DNA from 3 places in the Streptomyces siamensis genome. Region 3 is predicted to be linked to each of the others. Evidence: riboswitches for the same ligand, from Rfam matches in the RefSeq annotation. Region 3 holds a riboswitch; each other region holds the start of a gene.
What was found. A riboswitch is a leader RNA that binds a small molecule or an ion and turns the genes downstream of it on or off. The one in region 3 is predicted to bind S-adenosylmethionine.
Positions count from the first base shown of each region.

Region 1: linked by a shared signal. The riboswitch ahead of thrC (threonine synthase) and the one ahead of ABEB03_RS16755 (amino acid ABC transporter permease) in region 3 are both predicted to bind S-adenosylmethionine.
Region 2: linked by a shared signal. The riboswitch ahead of ABEB03_RS08070 (aminotransferase class V-fold PLP-dependent enzyme) and the one ahead of ABEB03_RS16755 (amino acid ABC transporter permease) in region 3 are both predicted to bind S-adenosylmethionine.

Region 1 covers NZ_BAABKB010000005.1:247,677-253,707, forward strand. Annotated here, with positions in the region: gene groL (chaperonin GroEL) at 1-1,201, opposite strand, end outside; gene ABEB03_RS12880 (cold-shock protein) at 1,537-1,743, opposite strand; gene ABEB03_RS12885 (MoaD/ThiS family protein) at 2,238-2,513, opposite strand; gene thrC (threonine synthase) at 2,510-3,796, opposite strand; SAM riboswitch class I at 3,814-3,972, opposite strand; gene ABEB03_RS12895 (glucosyl-3-phosphoglycerate synthase) at 4,177-5,151, shown strand; gene ABEB03_RS12900 (alpha,alpha-trehalose-phosphate synthase (UDP-forming)) at 5,260-6,031, shown strand, end outside.
Region 2 covers NZ_BAABKB010000002.1:1,205,750-1,211,780, reverse strand. Annotated here, with positions in the region: gene ABEB03_RS08090 (NYN domain-containing protein) at 198-1,547, opposite strand; gene ABEB03_RS08085 (hypothetical protein) at 1,580-1,819, opposite strand; gene ABEB03_RS08080 (rhomboid family intramembrane serine protease) at 1,973-2,749, shown strand; gene ABEB03_RS08075 (Lrp/AsnC family transcriptional regulator) at 2,792-3,073, shown strand; gene ABEB03_RS08070 (aminotransferase class V-fold PLP-dependent enzyme) at 3,136-4,536, opposite strand; SAM riboswitch class IV at 4,708-4,824, opposite strand; gene trpD (anthranilate phosphoribosyltransferase) at 4,919-5,983, opposite strand.
Region 3 covers NZ_BAABKB010000010.1:35,338-41,368, reverse strand. Annotated here, with positions in the region: gene ABEB03_RS16765 (ABC transporter ATP-binding protein) at 1-1,035, opposite strand, end outside; gene ABEB03_RS16760 (glutathione S-transferase family protein) at 1,168-1,920, opposite strand; gene ABEB03_RS45350 (putative leader peptide) at 2,155-2,220, opposite strand; SAM riboswitch class IV at 2,257-2,402, opposite strand; SAM riboswitch class IV at 2,531-2,639, shown strand; gene ABEB03_RS16755 (amino acid ABC transporter permease) at 2,974-3,954, shown strand; gene ABEB03_RS16750 (amino acid ABC transporter ATP-binding protein) at 3,951-4,739, shown strand; gene ABEB03_RS16745 (ABC transporter substrate-binding protein) at 4,861-5,880, shown strand; gene ABEB03_RS45345 (putative leader peptide) at 5,944-6,031, shown strand, end outside.

The sequences.
Region 1 (6,031 bases), on a different contig from region 3:
CGTTGCGAACGGCGTCCTCGATGCGGTGCTTGCGCTCCTTGAGCTCGACCTCGGTGGCGGCACCGGCCTTGATGACGGCCACGCCGCCGGCCAGCTTCGCCAGACGCTCCTGGAGCTTCTCGCGGTCGTAGTCCGAGTCGGAGTTCTCGATCTCGGCACGGATCTGGTTGACCCGGCCGGCGACCTGGTCGGCAGAGCCGGCGCCGTCGACGATCGTGGTCTCGTCCTTGGTGATGACGACCTTGCGGGCACGGCCCAGCAGGTCCAGACCCGCGTTCTCCAGCTTGAGGCCGACCTCCTCGGAGATGACCTCGCCGCCCGTGAGGATGGCGATGTCGCCGAGCATGGCCTTGCGGCGGTCACCGAAGCCCGGAGCCTTGACGGCGACGGACTTGAAGGTGCCACGGATCTTGTTGACGACCAGGGTCGACAGGGCCTCGCCCTCGACGTCCTCGGCGATGATCAGCAGCGGCTTGCCGGACTGCATGACCTTCTCGAGGAGCGGCAGCAGGTCCTTGACGTTGCTGATCTTCGAGTTGGCGATCAGGATGTACGGGTCGTCGAGGACGGCCTCCATACGCTCCATGTCGGTGGCGAAGTACGCCGAGATGTAGCCCTTGTCGAAGCGCATACCCTCGGTGAGCTCCAGCTCCAGACCGAAGGTCTGGGACTCCTCGACGGTGATGACGCCTTCCTTGCCGACCTTGTCCATCGCCTCGGCGATGAGCTCGCCGATCTGGGTGTCGGCGGCGGAGATGGAGGCCGTGGAAGCGATCTGCTCCTTGGTCTCGACATCCTTCGCCTGCTCGAGCAGCGCACCGGAGACGGCCTCGACGGCCTTCTCGATGCCGCGCTTGAGGGCCATCGGGTTGGCGCCGGCGGCGACGTTGCGCAGGCCCTCGCGGACCAGGGCCTGGGCGAGGACGGTCGCGGTCGTCGTACCGTCACCGGCGACGTCGTCGGTCTTCTTCGCGACTTCCTTGACCAGCTCGGCGCCGATCTTCTCGTACGGGTCCTCCAGCTCGATCTCCTTGGCGATGGACACACCATCGTTGGTGATCGTGGGGGCGCCCCACTTCTTCTCAAGGACGACGTTGCGGCCCTTGGGGCCGAGGGTCACCTTGACGGCGTCGGCGAGCTGGTTCATACCGCGCTCAAGGCCGCGCCGTGCCTCCTCGTCGAACGCGATGATCTTGGCCATGTGAAGTGGTCCTCCCGGACTGGGGTGGAAAGCTCACAGGACCGCGCTGGCGCCCGCGACGGACGGCCTGCATGCCTCGTGGTTCCTTGCCCCACCCGGCCTGCGGGCCTCACCGACCCGGTCCTTCGTTGTCACTCTCACCTTCAGAGTGCTAACGCCAATGATTAGCACTCGCCCCTGTCGAGTGCAAGCGGCTCCAGCGGATCCCCAGGTGAACACAGGGGCGCACGGGAGCGGACCACGGGACGGCCCCCGCGCCGCGGACAGACCGAAGGGCCCGTACCCCATGGGGATACGAGCCCTTCGTCACGTCGAACAATCAGTCGGCGCGTGCTTCAGCCGGCAGCCAAACGGACCATGTCCGCCTGCGGCCCCTTCTGACCCTGCGAGATCTCGAACTCGACCCGCTGGCCCTCTTCAAGGGTGCGGTAGCCGTCCATCTGAATCGCGCTGTAGTGGACGAATACATCCGCACCACCGTCGACCGCGATGAAGCCGTACCCCTTCTCCGCGTTGAACCACTTGACGGTGCCCTGAGCCATGCCTAACTCCCCTATTACTGGCCCTTGCACAGATCCACACTTCGCGGATCCGGGTCAGACCTCACCCCCCAACGGTTGGGGGTGTGCGCCGGAACGCGTCGACCGCGGCTGAATGTATCTGCCCAACTGCCGTCTGCAACAGGTCAATCGGACGAGAATTCTGGGCACGGCCGATCGGGAATATGCGGAGAATGTGCGAAGATTCAGGGCAAGTCGGGCCCCGTAAATGCCATAAACGGCTCAAAAAGGCGGGGCACTTTGGCTACTTCTTGTCGGGTGCCGCACAGGTACTCATATGCGTCCGGCATGAAATGCCAAGCGGGTTCCCCAACTGTACCGTGCTCAACCATGCAGAATTGCCCCCTCCGTTTCTCTCACGGAGGGGGCAATTCGATGAACTCTCGGTGATGGGCATTACCCTCGGTAACGATCTCACTCTCGGTGACGTCCGTCCGCGGGCCTCGCGCCCAGGCCGGCATGTCACCGCTCGGGGGTCAGCCTCCGGCGACGGCCGGGATGATCGACACGCCCGCACCGTCAGGCGTCGCCGTCTCGAGACCCTGCTCGAACCGCACGTCGTCGTCGTTGACATAGACGTTGACGAAGCGGCGCAGCTTGCCCTGGTCGTCCAGGACGCGCGCGGAGATGCCCGTGTGGTTCTTCTCCAGGTCGGCGATGACCTCGGCGAGGGTCGCGCCCTCGGCGCTCACCTCGGCCAGGCCGCCGGTGTAGGTGCGCAGGATGGTGGGGATGCGGACGTTGACGCTCATGATGCGAGGCCAGCCTCTCGGAAGGAGTCCAGGTTCGGGCGGATGGTCGCGGTCAGGCCGGTGTCCGAGGCCACCGCGTCCAGGGTCTTGAGGCCGTCGCCGGTGTTCAGCACGACCGTGGTCAGGGCCGGGTCGAGCAGACCGTTCTCGATCAGCTTGCGGGTGACGCCGACGGTCACACCACCGGCCGTCTCCGCGAAGATGCCCTCGGTGCGCGCCAGCAGCTTGATCGCGTCGACGATCTGCTCGTCGTTCACGTCCTCCACCGCACCGCCGGTGCGCCGCGCGATGTCGAGCACGTACGGACCGTCGGCCGGGTTGCCGATGGCCAGCGACTTGGCGATGGTGTCCGGCTTCTGCGGGCGGACGACGTCCTGCCCGGCCTTGTAGGCGACGGAGACCGGCGAGCAGCCCTCGGCCTGGGCGCCGAAGATCTTGTACGGCTTGTCCTCGACGAGGCCGAGCTTGATCAGCTCCTGGAGACCCTTGTCGATCTTCGTGAGCTGGGAGCCGGAGGCGATCGGGACGACCAGCTGGTCCGGGAGCTTCCAGCCGAGCTGCTCGCAGATCTCGTAGGCGAGGGTCTTGGAGCCCTCCGCGTAGTACGGGCGCAGGTTGACGTTGACGAAGCCCCAGCCCTCGCCGGCCGGGTCGCCGATCAGCTCGGAGCAGAAGCGGTTCACGTCGTCGTAGTTGCCCTGGATGCCGACGAGTTCGCCGCCGTAGACCGCGGCCATGACGACCTTGCCCTGCTCCAGGTCGTGCGGGATGAACACGCAGGAGCGGAAGCCGGCGCGGGCCGCGGCGGCGCCGACGGCGCCGGCGAGGTTGCCGGTGGAGGAGCAGGACAGGGTGGTGAAGCCGAAGGCGCGGGCGGCCTCCAGGGCCTGCGCGACGACGCGGTCCTTGAAGGAGTGCGTCGGGTTGCCGGAGTCGTCCTTCACGTACAGGCCGCCGGTCACGCCCAGTTCGCGGGCGAGGTTGTCGGCCTTGACGAGCTTGGTCCAGCCGGGGTTGATGTTCGGCTTCTCGGCGACGTCCGCGGGGACGGGCAGCAGGGGCGCGTAGCGCCAGATGTTCGCGGGGCCCGCTTCGATGCGCTTGCGGAGTTCCTCGGTGTCGTAGGCCGAGTAGTCGTACGCGATCTCCAGCGGGCCGAAACACTCCTCGCAGGCGAAGACCGGGCCGAGGGGCACGCGGTGGCCGCACTCCCGGCACGAGAGGGCGGCGGCGGGACCGAGGTCGACGGAGTTCGTGGTGGTTGCAACTGTCTGCGCAGCCATGGAGGCGAGGCCCTTTCTCCTCATCTTCCTCACGACGCATCTCGCCGTGAGACGGATTTGGCACCTTCCCAAGCCGGGAGCCTCGCGGTGCGATCGAGACGTCGATCGGTACGAGACCGGCTGGAGGGTTGCCGGGGCTTCATCGGGCCGTATCCCTCTGCCCCTCTGGATGAGCGGTATTTGATTGTTTGACTATTGAACTGCTTACGCGCCGACGATCCAGGACATGCGATGGTCACCCGCGTTGTTCAAGACTGTAACCGACGGCCAGGACAGTTGAACCTGTCGTCCGAACCGCGAGACGGCCCTAGCCGATCAGCCGCTGCCACGGCGGGCATGCCGATGAGAGCATGTGATCAAACAGTGAGGAGCCGCAGACTGTGCTGGAAGAAGTTGAGCGCTGGCTGGGCACACGCTCCTGGTCCGTGTCCGATCGCCCGCTCCACAAGCTCATGGCCGCGAAACGCGCCACCGGTTCGACGGTCAGCGTGGTCCTGCCCGCCCTCGACGAGGAGGAGACGGTCGGCGACATCGTCGCGATCATCCGCCACGACCTGATGGAACAGGTCCCCCTCGTCGACGAGATCGTCGTCGTCGACTCCGGCTCCACGGACCGCACGTCCGAGGTCGCCGCCGCCGCGGGCGCGCGGGTCGTGCACCGCGACGACATCCTGCCGCGCATCCCGGCCGTGCCCGGCAAGGGCGAGGTGCTGTGGCGGTCGCTGCTCGTGACGAGCGGGGACGTCATCTGCTTCATCGACGCCGATCTGAAGGAGTTCTCCTCGGACTTCGTCACCGGGATCGTCGGCCCGCTGCTCACCGAACCGGGTGTGGACCTCGTCAAGGCCATGTACGACCGGCCGCTGACCGTGTCCGACGGTTCCGCGTCCGGAGCGACGGCGGCGGCCGGCCAGGGCGGCCGTGTCACCGAGCTCATGGCCCGTCCCCTGCTCAACATGCACTGGCCGCAACTCGCGGGCTTCGTCCAGCCGCTGGGCGGCGAGTACGCGGCCCGCCGCTCCCTGCTCGAACAGCTGCCGTTCCCCGTCGGGTACGGCGTCGAACTGGGCATGCTCGTCGACGCGCTGCACCTGGTGGGCCTCGACGCCCTCGCCCAGGTCGACGTCGGCGTCCGCAAGCACCGTCACCAGGACGGCCAGGCGCTCGGCCGGATGGCCGCCGCCATCTACCGCACCGCACAGCTCCGGCTGGCCCGCGGGCACCTCGTCCGCCCGGCCCTCACCCAGTTCGAGCGGGGCGAGGACGGCTTCGAGCCGCGCACCTACTCCGTCGACACGGAGGAGCGGCCACCGATGGCGGACATCGCCGAATACCAGTCACGCAAAGTGGCATAGCCCCGGTCTGCGAAAACACGGAGTGACCGACTCCGCCGGTCGTATACGGCCTGTTCGTACCGTCGTCCGTACGTTTGAGCGTTTCCGGGCCGGGCTAGGTTGAGGCGTATGGCTTCCACGGCTTCTGCGCAGGGCGCTGCCCACCGCATTCTCGTCGCGTCCAACCGCGGCCCGGTCTCGTACGAGGTGCGCGAGGACGGTTCGCTGCACGCCAGGCGGGGAGGCGGCGGGCTGGTCTCCGGCCTCTCCGCGATCGGTCCGGACGCGGGCGCCCTGTGGGTGTGCTCGGCGCTCGGCGACGGCGACCGCGAGGCGGTGCGCCGCGGGGTCGCCGAGGAGGGCGTACGCATGCTCGACATCGACGCCGAGGTGCACGCCGACGCCTACAACGGCATCGCGAACTCGGTCCTCTGGTTCGTGCACCACATGCTCTACCAGACGCCCCTGGAGCCGGTCTTCGACGCGGAGTTCCGGCGCCGGTGGGCCGCCTACGAGACGTACAACCGCGCGTTCGCCGAGGCGCTGGCCGACACCGCGGCCGAGGGTGCCGTGGTGATCGTGCAGGACTACCACCTGTGTCTGGTGCCCGGCATGCTGCGCGAGCTGCGCCCGGACCTCAGGATCGGCCACTTCTCGCACACGCCCTGGGCCCCGCCCGAGTACTTCCGGATGCTGCCGGACGACATCCGCGCCCAGCTGGTGTGGGGCATGCTCGGCGCCGACCGGCTCGGCTTCCTCACCTGGCGCTGGGCACACGCCTTCATGATCTGCGCCGGACAGACCGACGGTGAGCGGATCTTCCCCAGCTGGCCGAGCGGCGACCCGCGCAGGGCCGTCGATCACACCCCGACCGGCGGCCCCCCGCTGAGGTCCACCGAGA
Region 2 (6,031 bases), on a different contig from region 3:
ACCCTAGTGACCTCCCCGTGATCAGTTCAAATCCTCATAGGAAAAATCTCGGTCACCGAGCGCATTCTTTGCCGACAACTCACATGCAGTGATGCGGCTCTGACACTACGTTGCGTGAAGGTCACGCCAATTCGGGCATCATGCCCGGACGTTACACATGGGGCGTACGTGGCCTATGAGTCTTAGGCCGCAGATGGTCAGCCGCGCGAAAGACGCTTGAGGAGCACCGCGGAGGCCACCGGCCGGGCACCCGCCTTCGCGATGCCGTCGGCCACCTCGCGGTCGGTCGAGACCACGATGACCGGCCGCCCCGGAGGCTCCGCACGGACCAGCTGACGGATCAACTCGTCGGCGGTGACACCGGGCTTGGAGAACAGCACCCGTACCCCGCGCGGCGGCGCGAGCAGCACCGGCGCGGCCAGTTCGGCCCCGTCGAAGACACAGGTCACCTCGGAGCCGGTCTGCGCGGCGAGCTGCGAGAGCTGCCCGAGGAGCCGCAGCCGCTGCTTCTCCAGCGGCATCTGCGGATAGCCCGTCTTGGTGACGTTGTAGCCGTCGACGACCAAATGCGCCTGCGGCAGCGCGAGCAGCTGGTCGAGGATCGCGGGGTCGTTCTCGGACAGCGCGCGAGCGGCGATGTCCTTTGGTGTCATTCGTCCCGGTTCGACCGCGTCGACGGTCTCCGCCGGCCGCACCGACACGGGCGGCAGGGCGAGTTCGCGCCGCAGCCCCTGGGCGGCGTCCAGCACCGTGTCGAGGAGCAGGCGCACCCGCATGTCCTCGACGCTGCGGCCCTCACGCGCCGCCCGCCGTGTCGCCTCCAGATTGGCCTCGACCTCGCCGAGGCGCGCCTTGAGTCGCCGGGCCTCGCTGTCGGAGGCGGACACCTGGGCCTGCGCCTCCGCCCGTACGCCGTCCATCTCGCCCTGGAGCTTGCGCAGGGCCGCCTCGCCGCGCTTGACGTCACTGAGGGCCCCGCGCAGCTTGCGATGAAGCGATTCCGCTTCCTTCTTCGCCGACTCCACCTCCGCGCGCAGCCGTTCCGTCTCGGCCCTGGTCTGACCGCGGGCCTCGGCGAGCTCCGCCCGCAGCCGCTCCAGCTCGGCCCGGGTCTCCTCGTCGGCGCGCTCGGCGTCCGCCCGCAGGGCCTCCTCGCCGGCGGCGGTCACCAGCTTCACCCAGCCCGTGGGGCGCAGCACATAGGCCGCGGCCGCCACGTCCAGCGGATCCGCGGCCGGGGGCGGCGCGCCCGAGTCGAGGGCACCGGCGATCTCCGGCTGCGCCTCTCTCAGCTTCTCGGCGATGCGCTGTCTGAACAGCGTGTCCGTCTCCAGGGCCGCCGCCATGGCGTTCCCGGCGAACTTGGCCCGCCGATTGGGGGCGAACCGCGCATACTGCCGCAACTGGGCGGGCAGTTCACCGACGGTCAGCCCGCCGAAGCCGTCGGAGACGATCTGCACGACGCGGCGGCGCACGCCGTCGGGCAGCGGGCGGTCGAGCACCTCAGCGGCGCCGTCGTCCGGCTCCCCGCCTGTGGTCTCCACCATCCGTCACCCCAATGTCTGTGGGGCCCGCTCCCTCAGGAGCCGGCGCCCGGCCTGTCCACCAGTTCCACCTGGTCCACCGCGTTGCACCAGCGGCACCGGACCGACTCGATGGTCTCACTGACCACCTCGCGCTCCTCGACCTTCGGCTCACCGGCCAGGTCGAGGTGCACATACTCGACGACCTTCGACGAGCGGGTCACGTCGAAACGCGTGAGGTTGCCGCAGAGAGTGCAGCGCCAGCGCGTCTTGGCGTCCGGCAGGGGAACCGTCATGAGGCAGTCCGCTTCCTTCTAGTGTCCGTCCAGCGCCAGTCTCCCGGTGCATGTGGCTCGTAACCCTACGGCCTGGCGGCTCCCCGACGCTCCGCCGTCCACCGCGGCGAGGCGGTCTGTGTTCATCCGTCCCGTTACGCCATGCTCTGCACCATGATCAGCAAATGGAGTACGACGGTCGGCAGAGCAGTTCGGGGTCAGTCGGCGCCGGTGACGTACGGGCTGATCGCCCTGTGCTGTCTGATCTTCGTGATCGGCCCGGCGTCGGGCCTCAACCCGGTCTACGGCACCGGGGACGCGCTGGCCGCCGCGCAGCGGGCCTACTTCCGGCGTTGGGGCGTGGTCCCCGGCGATCTGTTCGACGGTGCCGCGCGCGAGGCGTTGACCCCCGCCACGGCCCTTTTCATCCACGGCAGTTGGCTCCATCTCCTGGGCAACATGCTCTTCTTCTTCGTCTTCGGGCTGATGGCCGAGGAACGCATGGGGCATGTGCAGTTCGCCCTCTTCTACGTGGGCTGCGGCTATCTCGCGCTCCTCGGCTACGCCGCGGCCAACGCGGAGTCGCAGCAGTCCCTGGTCGGCGCCTCCGGGGCGATCTCCGCGGTGCTCGGCGCGTTCCTGTACCTGTTCCCCACGGCCCGGGTGACCAGTCTCCTGCCGTTCCTCTTCTTCCTGCCGCTGCGTTTCCCGGCCTGGGTGGTACTGCCCTTCTGGGTGATCCTCCAGTGGCTGGCGGCGAGCCAGGACGACGGCGGCCCCGGGGTCGCCTATCTGGCCCATCTGGTGGGCTTCACACTGGGCTTCGGCTACGTGTGGCTGCGGTTCGGCCGGACGGCCGCCGGGCCCGCCGAGGGGACCCCGCCCCCGGCGGCGGCCCGGCCGCACGGCGGACCCCCGGCGCGGCGACCGGGCAGGTTGGACCGCGAGTAGGGTGAGAGCCTCAGCAGCGGCCCCCGAGGGAGAGAACCAGCCGTGATCACCGCGATCGTCCTCATCAAGACCAGCGTGGACCGGATCCCCGAGATCGCCGAGTCGATCGCCGCGCTGGATTCCGTCAGCGAGGTCTTCTCCGTCACGGGTACGTACGACCTGATCGCGATGGTCCGGGTGCAGGCCCACGACGACCTGGCGGACGTCATCCCCGGCAAGATCAGCAAGATCCCGGGCGTCGAGGCCACGGACACGCACGTCGCGTTCCGCACCTACTCGCAGCACGACCTGGAGGCGGCGTTCGCGATCGGGCTCGACTCCTGATCGTGTGACCTCGGTGCGAAGGGCCGCCCGGTCGCCGGGCGGCCTTTTGACGAGAACCCCGCTCAGACCGCGGGCACGCAGCGGCCGTCCTCCGTGCGGTACCGCCACTTCGCGCCGTCCCGCACGAGCTCCTTCACCGCGGTGACGAAGCGCTCGACGTGCTCGTCGGGGGTACCCGCGCCGAAGCTGACGCGGATCGCGTTGAGGGACTTCTCGCCGGGCGCGGCCTCCGGGGCCCCGCACTCCCCCTGGGTCTGCGGGTCGCTGCCGAGCAGGGTCCTGACCAGCGGGTGGGCGCAGAAGAGGCCGTCACGGACACCGATGCCGTACTCGGCGGAGAGCGCCGCGGCGAAGTGCGAGCTGTTCCAGCCCTCGACGACGAAGGAGATCACACCGACGCGCGCGGCGTCGTCGCCGAAGAGCGAGAGCACCCGTACCTCGGGTACGCCGGCGAGACCGGCGCGGACCGTGTCGATCAGGTGCCGCTCGCGGGCGACCAGCGTGTCGAAGCCGGCCTCGGTGAGTGCCTTGCAGGCGGACGCGATCGCGTAGGCGCCGATGACGTTCGGCGAACCGGCCTCGTGCCGCGCGGCGGTGTCGTGCCACTCCACGTCCACACCGCCGTCCTCGCGCCGCGACACCTTGCGGCTCGCGCCGCCGCCCGCCAGGTACGGGTCGGCCTCCCGAAGCCAGTCGGCGCGGCCCGCGAGGACGCCGGCGCCGAAGGGCGCGTACAGCTTGTGCCCGGAGAAGACGACCCAGTCGACATCGAGGTCCCGCACCGACACCGGGTGGTGCGGGGCCAGCTGCGCGGCGTCCAGCACGATGCGCGCGCCGTGGGCGTGCGCGGCGGCGGCCAGTTCGCGCACCGGCCAGAGCTCGCCGGTGACGTTCGAGGCGCCGGTGACGCAGACCAGGGCCGGGCCATAGGGGCCTCCCCTGCTCGAGCGCAGCCGAGAGCTTGGGGAAGGGTCGCGGTCGGCGAGCGCCCGCTCCAGCGTCGCGACCGCCTGCTCGGGGGTGCGCGGGGCGTTCAGGTACGTGACGCGCGCGTCCCGCCAGGGCAGCAGCGAGGCGTGGTGCTCGGTCTCGAAGACGAAGACCTGGCAGTCGGCCGGAAGGGTGGCGGCGAGCAGGTTGAGCGAGTCGGTGGTGGAGCGGGTGAAGACGAGCTGGTCGTCGGAGCGGCAGTCGAGGAATTCGGCGACCGTCCGGCGGGCGTTCTCGAACAGGTCGGTGGACAGCTGCGAGAGGTAGCCGGCCCCGCGGTGCACGCTGCCGTAGTACGGGGCGTACGCGGCGACGTCGTCCCACACCCGCTGGAGGGCGGGGGCGCTGGCGGCGTAGTCGAGCGCGGCGTAGGTGACCTCGCCGCCCGTCACGAGGGGGACGGTGACATCTCGCCCGAGAACGGCCAGAGGGGCACAAACGGACTGGTCGGCGGCAACGGTGGTGACAGACATGGCGAGCTCCTGTGAGAGGCAGGCGGAATCACCGCGCGGCCGGTACACGGAGGTACGGCTCGACGCGGGAAAAGGTGAAAGGGGTACGCGGAGGCGGGGCTCGACGCCCTATCGCATTCGCTTGCTCACAGAAGGCTCCCTCGAACGACCAGGACCCCTGGTGACACGAGGGGTCCGCGCTTGCCGTAGACCTCGCTGCCTACGGCCTGGTCTTCACCCGGGGCACCCCGCCACGGACGGAGGGTTGCCGGACAGCCGGCCGGGGCCTGATGGCTGTCGCTCATGACCTGGTACAGCATCTTGCCAGAAGATCTTCGACGTGCAAGGCGCAGTCCAGGATCCGGACTGCGCCCTGTGTCACATCGGGTACGGACGGCGGCGGTCAGGCGTTGCTGACCCGCACCCACCGGTCGAGGGCCCGCTTCGCGGCCCCCGAGTCGATCGACTCGGCCGCCTGCGCCATGGCGGCACGGATCTGCTCCGTCAGCGGCGCGTCGCCCGGCGAGAGCGCCACCAGCGCCGCCGCCGAGTTCAGCAGGACCGCGTCCCGCACGGGACCGCGCTCGCCGTTCAGCAGCCGTCGCGCGACGTCCGCGTTGTACGAGGCGTCGGCGCCGCGCAGGGCCTCCACCGGGACGAGCTCGATCCCGACGTCGCGCGGGTCGAAGCGCTCCTCGGTCACCTTGCCGTCGCGCACGACCCAGACGCGCGACGTCGACGTCGTGGTCAGCTCGTCGAGTCCGTCGTCGCCGCGGAAGACCAGTGAGGAGTTGCCCCGCTCGGCGAAGACACCGGCCACGATGGGCGCCATGCGCGGGTCCGCCACACCGACGGCCTGGGCCTTCACCCGTGCCGGGTTGGTCAGCGGGCCGAGGATGTTGAACGTCGTCCGGATCCCCAGCTGGCCGCGCGCGGCGGCCACGTGACGCAGCGCCGGATGGAACTTCACGGCGAAGCAGAGGGTGATCCCGGCCTCCTCGGCCACCTCGGCGACCCGCTTCGGCGTCAGTTCCAGATTGACGCCGAGCTTCTCCAGGACGTCCGAGGCGCCCGAGGCCGACGACGCGGCCCGGTTGCCGTGCTTGACGACCTTGGCCCCGGTCCCGGCGACCACGATCGCGGACATCGTGGAGATGTTCACCGTCTTCGCGCCGTCGCCGCCCGTCCCGACGATGTCCACCGCCGGGCCCGGCACCTCGATCACGTTGGCGTGCTCGTACATCGTCCGGACGAGTCCGGAGATCTCCTCGACCGTCTCGCCCTTGGCACGCAGCGCCACCGCGAAGCCCGCGATCTGCGCGTCCGTCGCCTCGCCGCGCATGATGCGGTCCATCGCCCACGCCGTGTCGTCGGCGCTCTGGTCGCGGCCGTCGAGCAGGCCGTTCAGTACCTCGGGCCAGGAACGGCCCGCCGCGATGTCGCCTCCAGCGGGGGTCACAGCACTCATATGCCGCTCCTGGGTTCGTAGACACGTACAAAAGGCGGGTACGCACGC
Region 3 (6,031 bases):
GAGCACCTGTCCCGCGCCGTCCACCGCGACCGCCTGACCGGTGGGCGACAGCACCGCCCGGTCCAGTGCGACCCGCAGCGAGTCGCGGCCCACCTCGAAGGTCTGCCCGTGCGGCTCCAGCGCCTCGACCTCACCGCCCCACGCCGTGGGGTCGGCCCAGCCCAGCGGCCTGCCGCCGGCGTCGGTCACCAGCACCTGCGCGGGCGTGTCCGCGCGCCCCGCGATCTCCTGCCAGTCGGAACCCACCGGGAAGACCGCCGTGCGGTCGAGCGTGAGCTCACGGGTGGACAGGAAGGACAGCCCGCGGATGCCCCGGTCGGCGCCGAGGAACTCCTCCACGAACGCGTCGGCGGGCGACGAGAGCAACTCGTCGGGCGAGGCGAACTGGGCGAGCCTGCCCCCGGTGCGCATCACGGCGACGCGGTCCCCGACGGTGATCGCCTCGTCCATGTCGTGCGTGACGAACACGATGGCCTTGCCGAGTTCCTCCTGGATGCGGAGCAACTCCTCCTGAAGGCCGCGCCGGACGACCGGGTCGACCGCGGAGAACGGCTCGTCCATGAGCAGGACCGGCGGGTCGGAGGCCAGCGCGCGGGCGACGCCGACGCGCTGCTGCTGACCGCCGGAGAGCTGATAGGGGTAACGGCGGGCCATGCCCGGGTCGAGGCCGACCCGCTCCATGAGTTCGGCCGCGCGGGCTCGGGCGCGCTCCTTGGACCAGCCGAGGAGCCGCGGGACCGTGGCGATGTTGTCCAGGATCGTGCGGTGCTGGAAGAGCCCGGCGTTCTGGATGACGTAACCCATGGACCGCCGCAGCGCGTTGACGGGCCGGCTGCGGATGTCCTCGCCGTTGACCCGGATCGTTCCGCTGCTGGGTTCGACCATGCGGTTGATCATGCGCAACGTGGTGGTCTTGCCGCAGCCCGAGGGTCCGACGAGAACGGTGATGGAGTGGTCCGGTATCTGGAGGGAGAGGCGGTCGACGGCCACCGTGCCGTCGGCGTACCGCTTGCTGACATCTTCGATGGCTATCAAGAGTCGGAACCCTTCGGGAACGGCTTCGCTCGTACGTGGCGCGATCGTGTGTACGAGGGTGCGTAGTCTAGTCAGTTGATGTTCGATCGCGATTGCCGCAGGTGAAGGATTCGCTGGGCGGGACGGGTTTCGTCACCCGTCGCGGCGGGTTCGCGGGGTGAGCTGACACCGGGCACCCCGGAAGGCGGGGTGCTCGCCGAGACGGCGCGCGTAGGCGTCGAGTCGGGGATGCCGGGCGAGGGTGTCGGCCGGGACGCCGGCCGCGCCGGTCTGGGTGAGCGCCGCCCACAGATCCACGTCCGCGGCGGTCAGCCGACGGCCCAGAACATATGGATACACGGCCAGTCGGCGGTCCAGCGGCGCCAGCGCCGTGGACAGGACGTCCGCCGACGCGGCCGGCGTGACGTCACGGTCCAGGAGCCGGGACAGCGCGTCGATGTCCGCGGCGAGTGCTGCCGGGCGCAGCGTGGTGACGTAGGCGGCGTCGCCCCCGCCCGCGAGGCCCGCGAGATCACGCAGGATGTCGGGGGTGTGATTGCTGACGACGCGTCCGCTCCAGCGGTCGCACAGCGTAGGGGCGGTCAGCGGGCCCTCGTAGTGGTGCCAGGTGGCCTCGTAGGCGCGGCGCAGCCCGGCGAACGCCTCGGGTGTCGCGGCGGGATCCGCCAGGACCGTGGTCGCCACCGAGTCCTGCAGGCCCAGCAGGCGCAGGGTCACGGACAGCCGCAGCGAGCGCGGACAGTCCTGCGACAGGTACAACTCGTAGCGGTGGGGCGCCGGGTAGAAACCTCCGGCGACTCCCTCTCCGATGCGGCTGCGGATGCGCGGTGCGCGGGCCGGCCCCGACGGCGCCCCGCCCCGGGGACGGAGGCCGGGCAGGGACACGGCCGGGCCCGGGTCCCCGGGGAGCGGGCAACAGGGCGCCGGGGCACCGGGGTTGGAGGTGCTCGCGTCGGCCGCGGCGCCGCCGCATGTACTGGAGATCCCTGAATCCGAAGCGCGCGACGATGTCTTGGGCATGACTCTCCCTGGGAACGACGAGGTCCCGGCCCCGCCCGTGGGCGGCGGCCGTGGAGGAACGGAGTGACTGCGCTTGCGTACCGGCTCGACGCGGCCGGTCTAGTAGGCGCTGGAGACCCGCTGCAGATCGATGTGCAGACGTCTCGTCAGATCGTTCCTGGGCATTCCCACCGGTCCCGCTCCAGGGTCCGCGCTCCTGCGCGACCACGCTTGCCCCACCACGCCGGCGGGACCCGGTCGTCACCCGGGGCACCCCGTCGCGGTGGAAGGGTTGCCTGTCAGCGGGCCGGGGCCGATCACCGCGTCGCACGGAAGAACCGAGTGACGAGGCGCTGACAATCGTGACCGTCCCCGTCAGTCTCGGCGGGCTCCCCGGAGCCGTCAAGAAGGCGTGGACCGGGTCTCACCAGGTGGTCATCCTGGCCGCCCGGCGTTGACATCGGTTTCCGGAAGTGCCTAACTTACGCCGCAGATCGGTCATGAGTGTCAGCGACAAGCCCTGGCTCGCTGTCCGGCAACCCTCCTGTCGCGGTGGGGTGCCCCAGGTGAGGACCGGACCGGAAGACCTTCGGTAAGCGCGAGCGCCCACGGGCGGGAACAGCGATGGAGACGGCGATGCACACAGCTTCGAGGAAGGCCGCACGGCGGCCCCGCGGCTGCGTCCTGCTGTGCGCCGACCGCTGCGTCGACCTGCTCCGTGTCAACAGCGCACTGTGTAGCGCCCCGGGCTGTGCCCGCTGTCAAGGCTGACGGCGTTCTGAATCCCTGACGCGCACCGCTGAGCGGTGTGCCCTCTGTCCGCCCAGCCCCCGGTACCGGCGTCCTCCCGCAGTCCGTCGTCCGCGGCCGTCCCACGGCGCCGCGCCGACGTCGCGCCCGCACGCCCGCCCCGGGGTGTCCCTCTTTGCTGGAGCACCCATGAGTGAACCCCCCGGCGCCGCCGTGTCTCTCGCCGAGGCACCGCCCGCCCACCCCCCGGCGAAACCGCTCACGGCCCAGCGGGTCCTGCCGCTGCGCAGGCCGGGCCGCTGGATCGGCACGGCCGTCGTCCTGGTCCTGCTCGCCCAGATCGTCCACGGCCTGGCCACCAACCCCTTCTACCAGTGGGACCGCTTCCGCTACTGGTTCCTGCGCCCCACGATCCTCGACGGCCTCGTCATCACCCTCGAAGTGGCCGCGCTCAGCGCCGTGCTGGGACTGCTCGGCGGGGTCCTGCTCGCCCTGGCCAGGCTCTCCGGCAGCCCGGTGCTGCGCGCGGTGAGCTGGCTGTACACGTGGCTGTTCCGCTCCGTGCCGCTGATCGTCGTGCTGATCTTCCTCTACAACTTCAGTGCCTTGTACAAGACGTTGAGCCTCGGCGTCCCGTTCGGCCCTGCCTTCGTCAGCTTCGACGAGTCGCGGCTCGCCACCGACATGGCGGTCGCCGTCATCGGACTCAGCCTCAACGAGGCCGCGTACGCCTCCGAGGTCGTCCGCGGCGGCATCCTCTCCGTCGACCAGGGCCAGCACGAGGCGTCCGCCGCGCTCGGCCTGCCGAAGGGCTACCAGTTCACCCGCATCGTGTTCCCGCAGGCCCTGCGGTCCATCACCCCGAACTACGTCAACCAGCTGATCGGCCTGATCAAGGGCACGTCCCTGGTCTTCTACGTCTCGCTGCTCGACCTGTTCGGCTCCGTGCAGACGATGGGCAGCACCTACCCCGGCGACATCGTGCCGCTGCTGCTGGTCGCCACGGTCTGGTACCTGATCCTGACGAGCGCCGTGTCCGTCGTCCAGTTCTACGTCGAGCGGTACTTCGCCCGGGGCGCGACGCGCACCCTGCCGCCGACCCCCCTGCAGAAGGCGCGCGCCGGCCTCGGGGACCTGCGGGCCCGGCTGCGCAAGGAGGCCGCCGTATGACCACCGCATCGACCCTCGAAGCGAGCCCCGCCGCCCTGGAGGTGCACGACGTGCACAAGTGGTACGGCACCCAACGGGTCCTCGACGGCATCGACCTGACGGTCCGTCCGGGCGAGGTCACGGTGATCCTCGGCCCGTCCGGCTCCGGCAAGTCGACGCTGCTGCGGGTGATCAACCACCTGGAGAAGCCCGAGGTCGGACACGTCAGCGTGAACGGCGAGCTCATCGGCGTACGCCGGCACGGCCGACGGCTGAAGGAGCTCGGCGAGCGGGCGATCCTGGCCCAGCGCAGCCGGATCGGCTTCGTCTTCCAGAACTTCAACCTGTTCCCCCATCTGACCGTCCTCGACAACGTGGCCGCCGCGCCCGTCGCCACCGGGAAGCTGAGCCGGCCCGCGGCCCAGGAACTCGCACGCGAACTCCTCGGCCGGGTGGGCCTCGGCGACAAGGCGGGCGCCTACCCGCGCCAGCTGTCCGGCGGCCAGCAGCAGCGCGTGGCGATCGCCCGCGCCCTCGCGCTGCGCCCGGGGATCATCCTGTTCGACGAACCGACCTCGGCACTCGACCCCGAACTCGTCGGCGAGGTCCTGGCCGTCATCAAGGACCTGGCGACCAGCGGCACCACCCTCGTGATCGTCACCCACGAGATCGGCTTCGCCCGCGAGGTCGCCGACCGGGTCGTCTTCGTCGACGGCGGCCGCATCGTCGAACAGGGGCCGCCCGGCCAGGTGCTGGACGCGCCGCGCCACGAGCGGACCCGGGACTTCCTCAGCAAGGTGCTCTGACCCGCACCCCCGCACCACTCCCTGACACCTCCCGGCGTGCCCCACCGCTCCCACGCACCACCCGGCGTCAGGCCCCCCACCGTCACGTCACGCCCACCCTCACTCAGCGACAAGGACAGCCATGCCTACGCACTTCTCCCGACGCAGCCTGATACGCGGGCTCACCGCGGCCACCGCGGTCGTCTCCCTGGCCGCCTCCATGAGCGCCTGCGGAGGCGACAGCGACGCCGCGACCACGACCGACGCCGCGGGCACGGTGACCGTGGGCCGGCTGTCCAACGGCGCCGCGAAGACAGCAGAGTTGAAGGTCACCGAGGTGAAGTCGATCAGCAAGGAGCTGCCCGCGTCGGTCCGCCGCAGCGGCAGGCTGACGATCGGCGTCGGAGCCCTGCCCGACGGCTTCCCGCCGCTCGCCTACGTCGGCTCGGACCAGAAGACCCTCACCGGCGCGGAACCCGACTTCGGCCGTCTGGTCGCCGCGGTGCTCGGGCTGGAGCCGGAACTGAAGAACTCCACCTGGGAGAACATGTTCGTCGGCATCGACAGCGGCAAGGTCGACGTCGCGTTCGCCAACATCACCGACACCGAGGAGCGCAAGAAGAAGTACGACTTCGCGTCCTACCGCAAGGACGACGTCGGCTTCGAGGTGCTCAAGTCGAGCAAGTGGAACTTCGGCGGCGACTACCGCAACCTGGCCGGCAGGACCGTGGCCGTCGACAACGGCACCAACCAGGAGAAGATCCTCCTGGAGTGGCAGACCAAGCTCAAGCAGGAGGGCAAGCAGCTCACCGTCAAGCACTTCGCGAGCAAGAACAGCACCTATCTGGCGCTCAACGGCGGGAAGATCGACGCCTACTTCGCGGCCAACCCCGGAGTCGCCTACCACGTGACCCAGACCGCCAAGTCGCCCACGCCGACGCGCAGCGCAGGCACCTTCTCCGGCGCCGGGGCCTCGCTCCAGGGCCTGATCGCCGCGACGACGAAGAAGGACAGCGGCCTGGCCGAGCCGATCGCCGACGCCGTCAACCACCTGATCGAGAACGGTCAGTACGCGAAGTGGCTGTCCGCCTGGAACCTCTCGAACGAAGCCGTCACCACCTCCGAGGTCAACCCGCCCGGACTGCCCCTCGACAACTCCTGAGCAGGGGCTCACGTGTTCCGGAACAGACGGCGCGATCCCGGTGTTGAACACCGCGACGACACGATGCCGGCGCGGCCCCGGGCCCGCCGGACCGGCAGGACGGAGGCGACGGAGATGCCAGGGACGTCCCGTCTCCGTACGCCGGTGATCG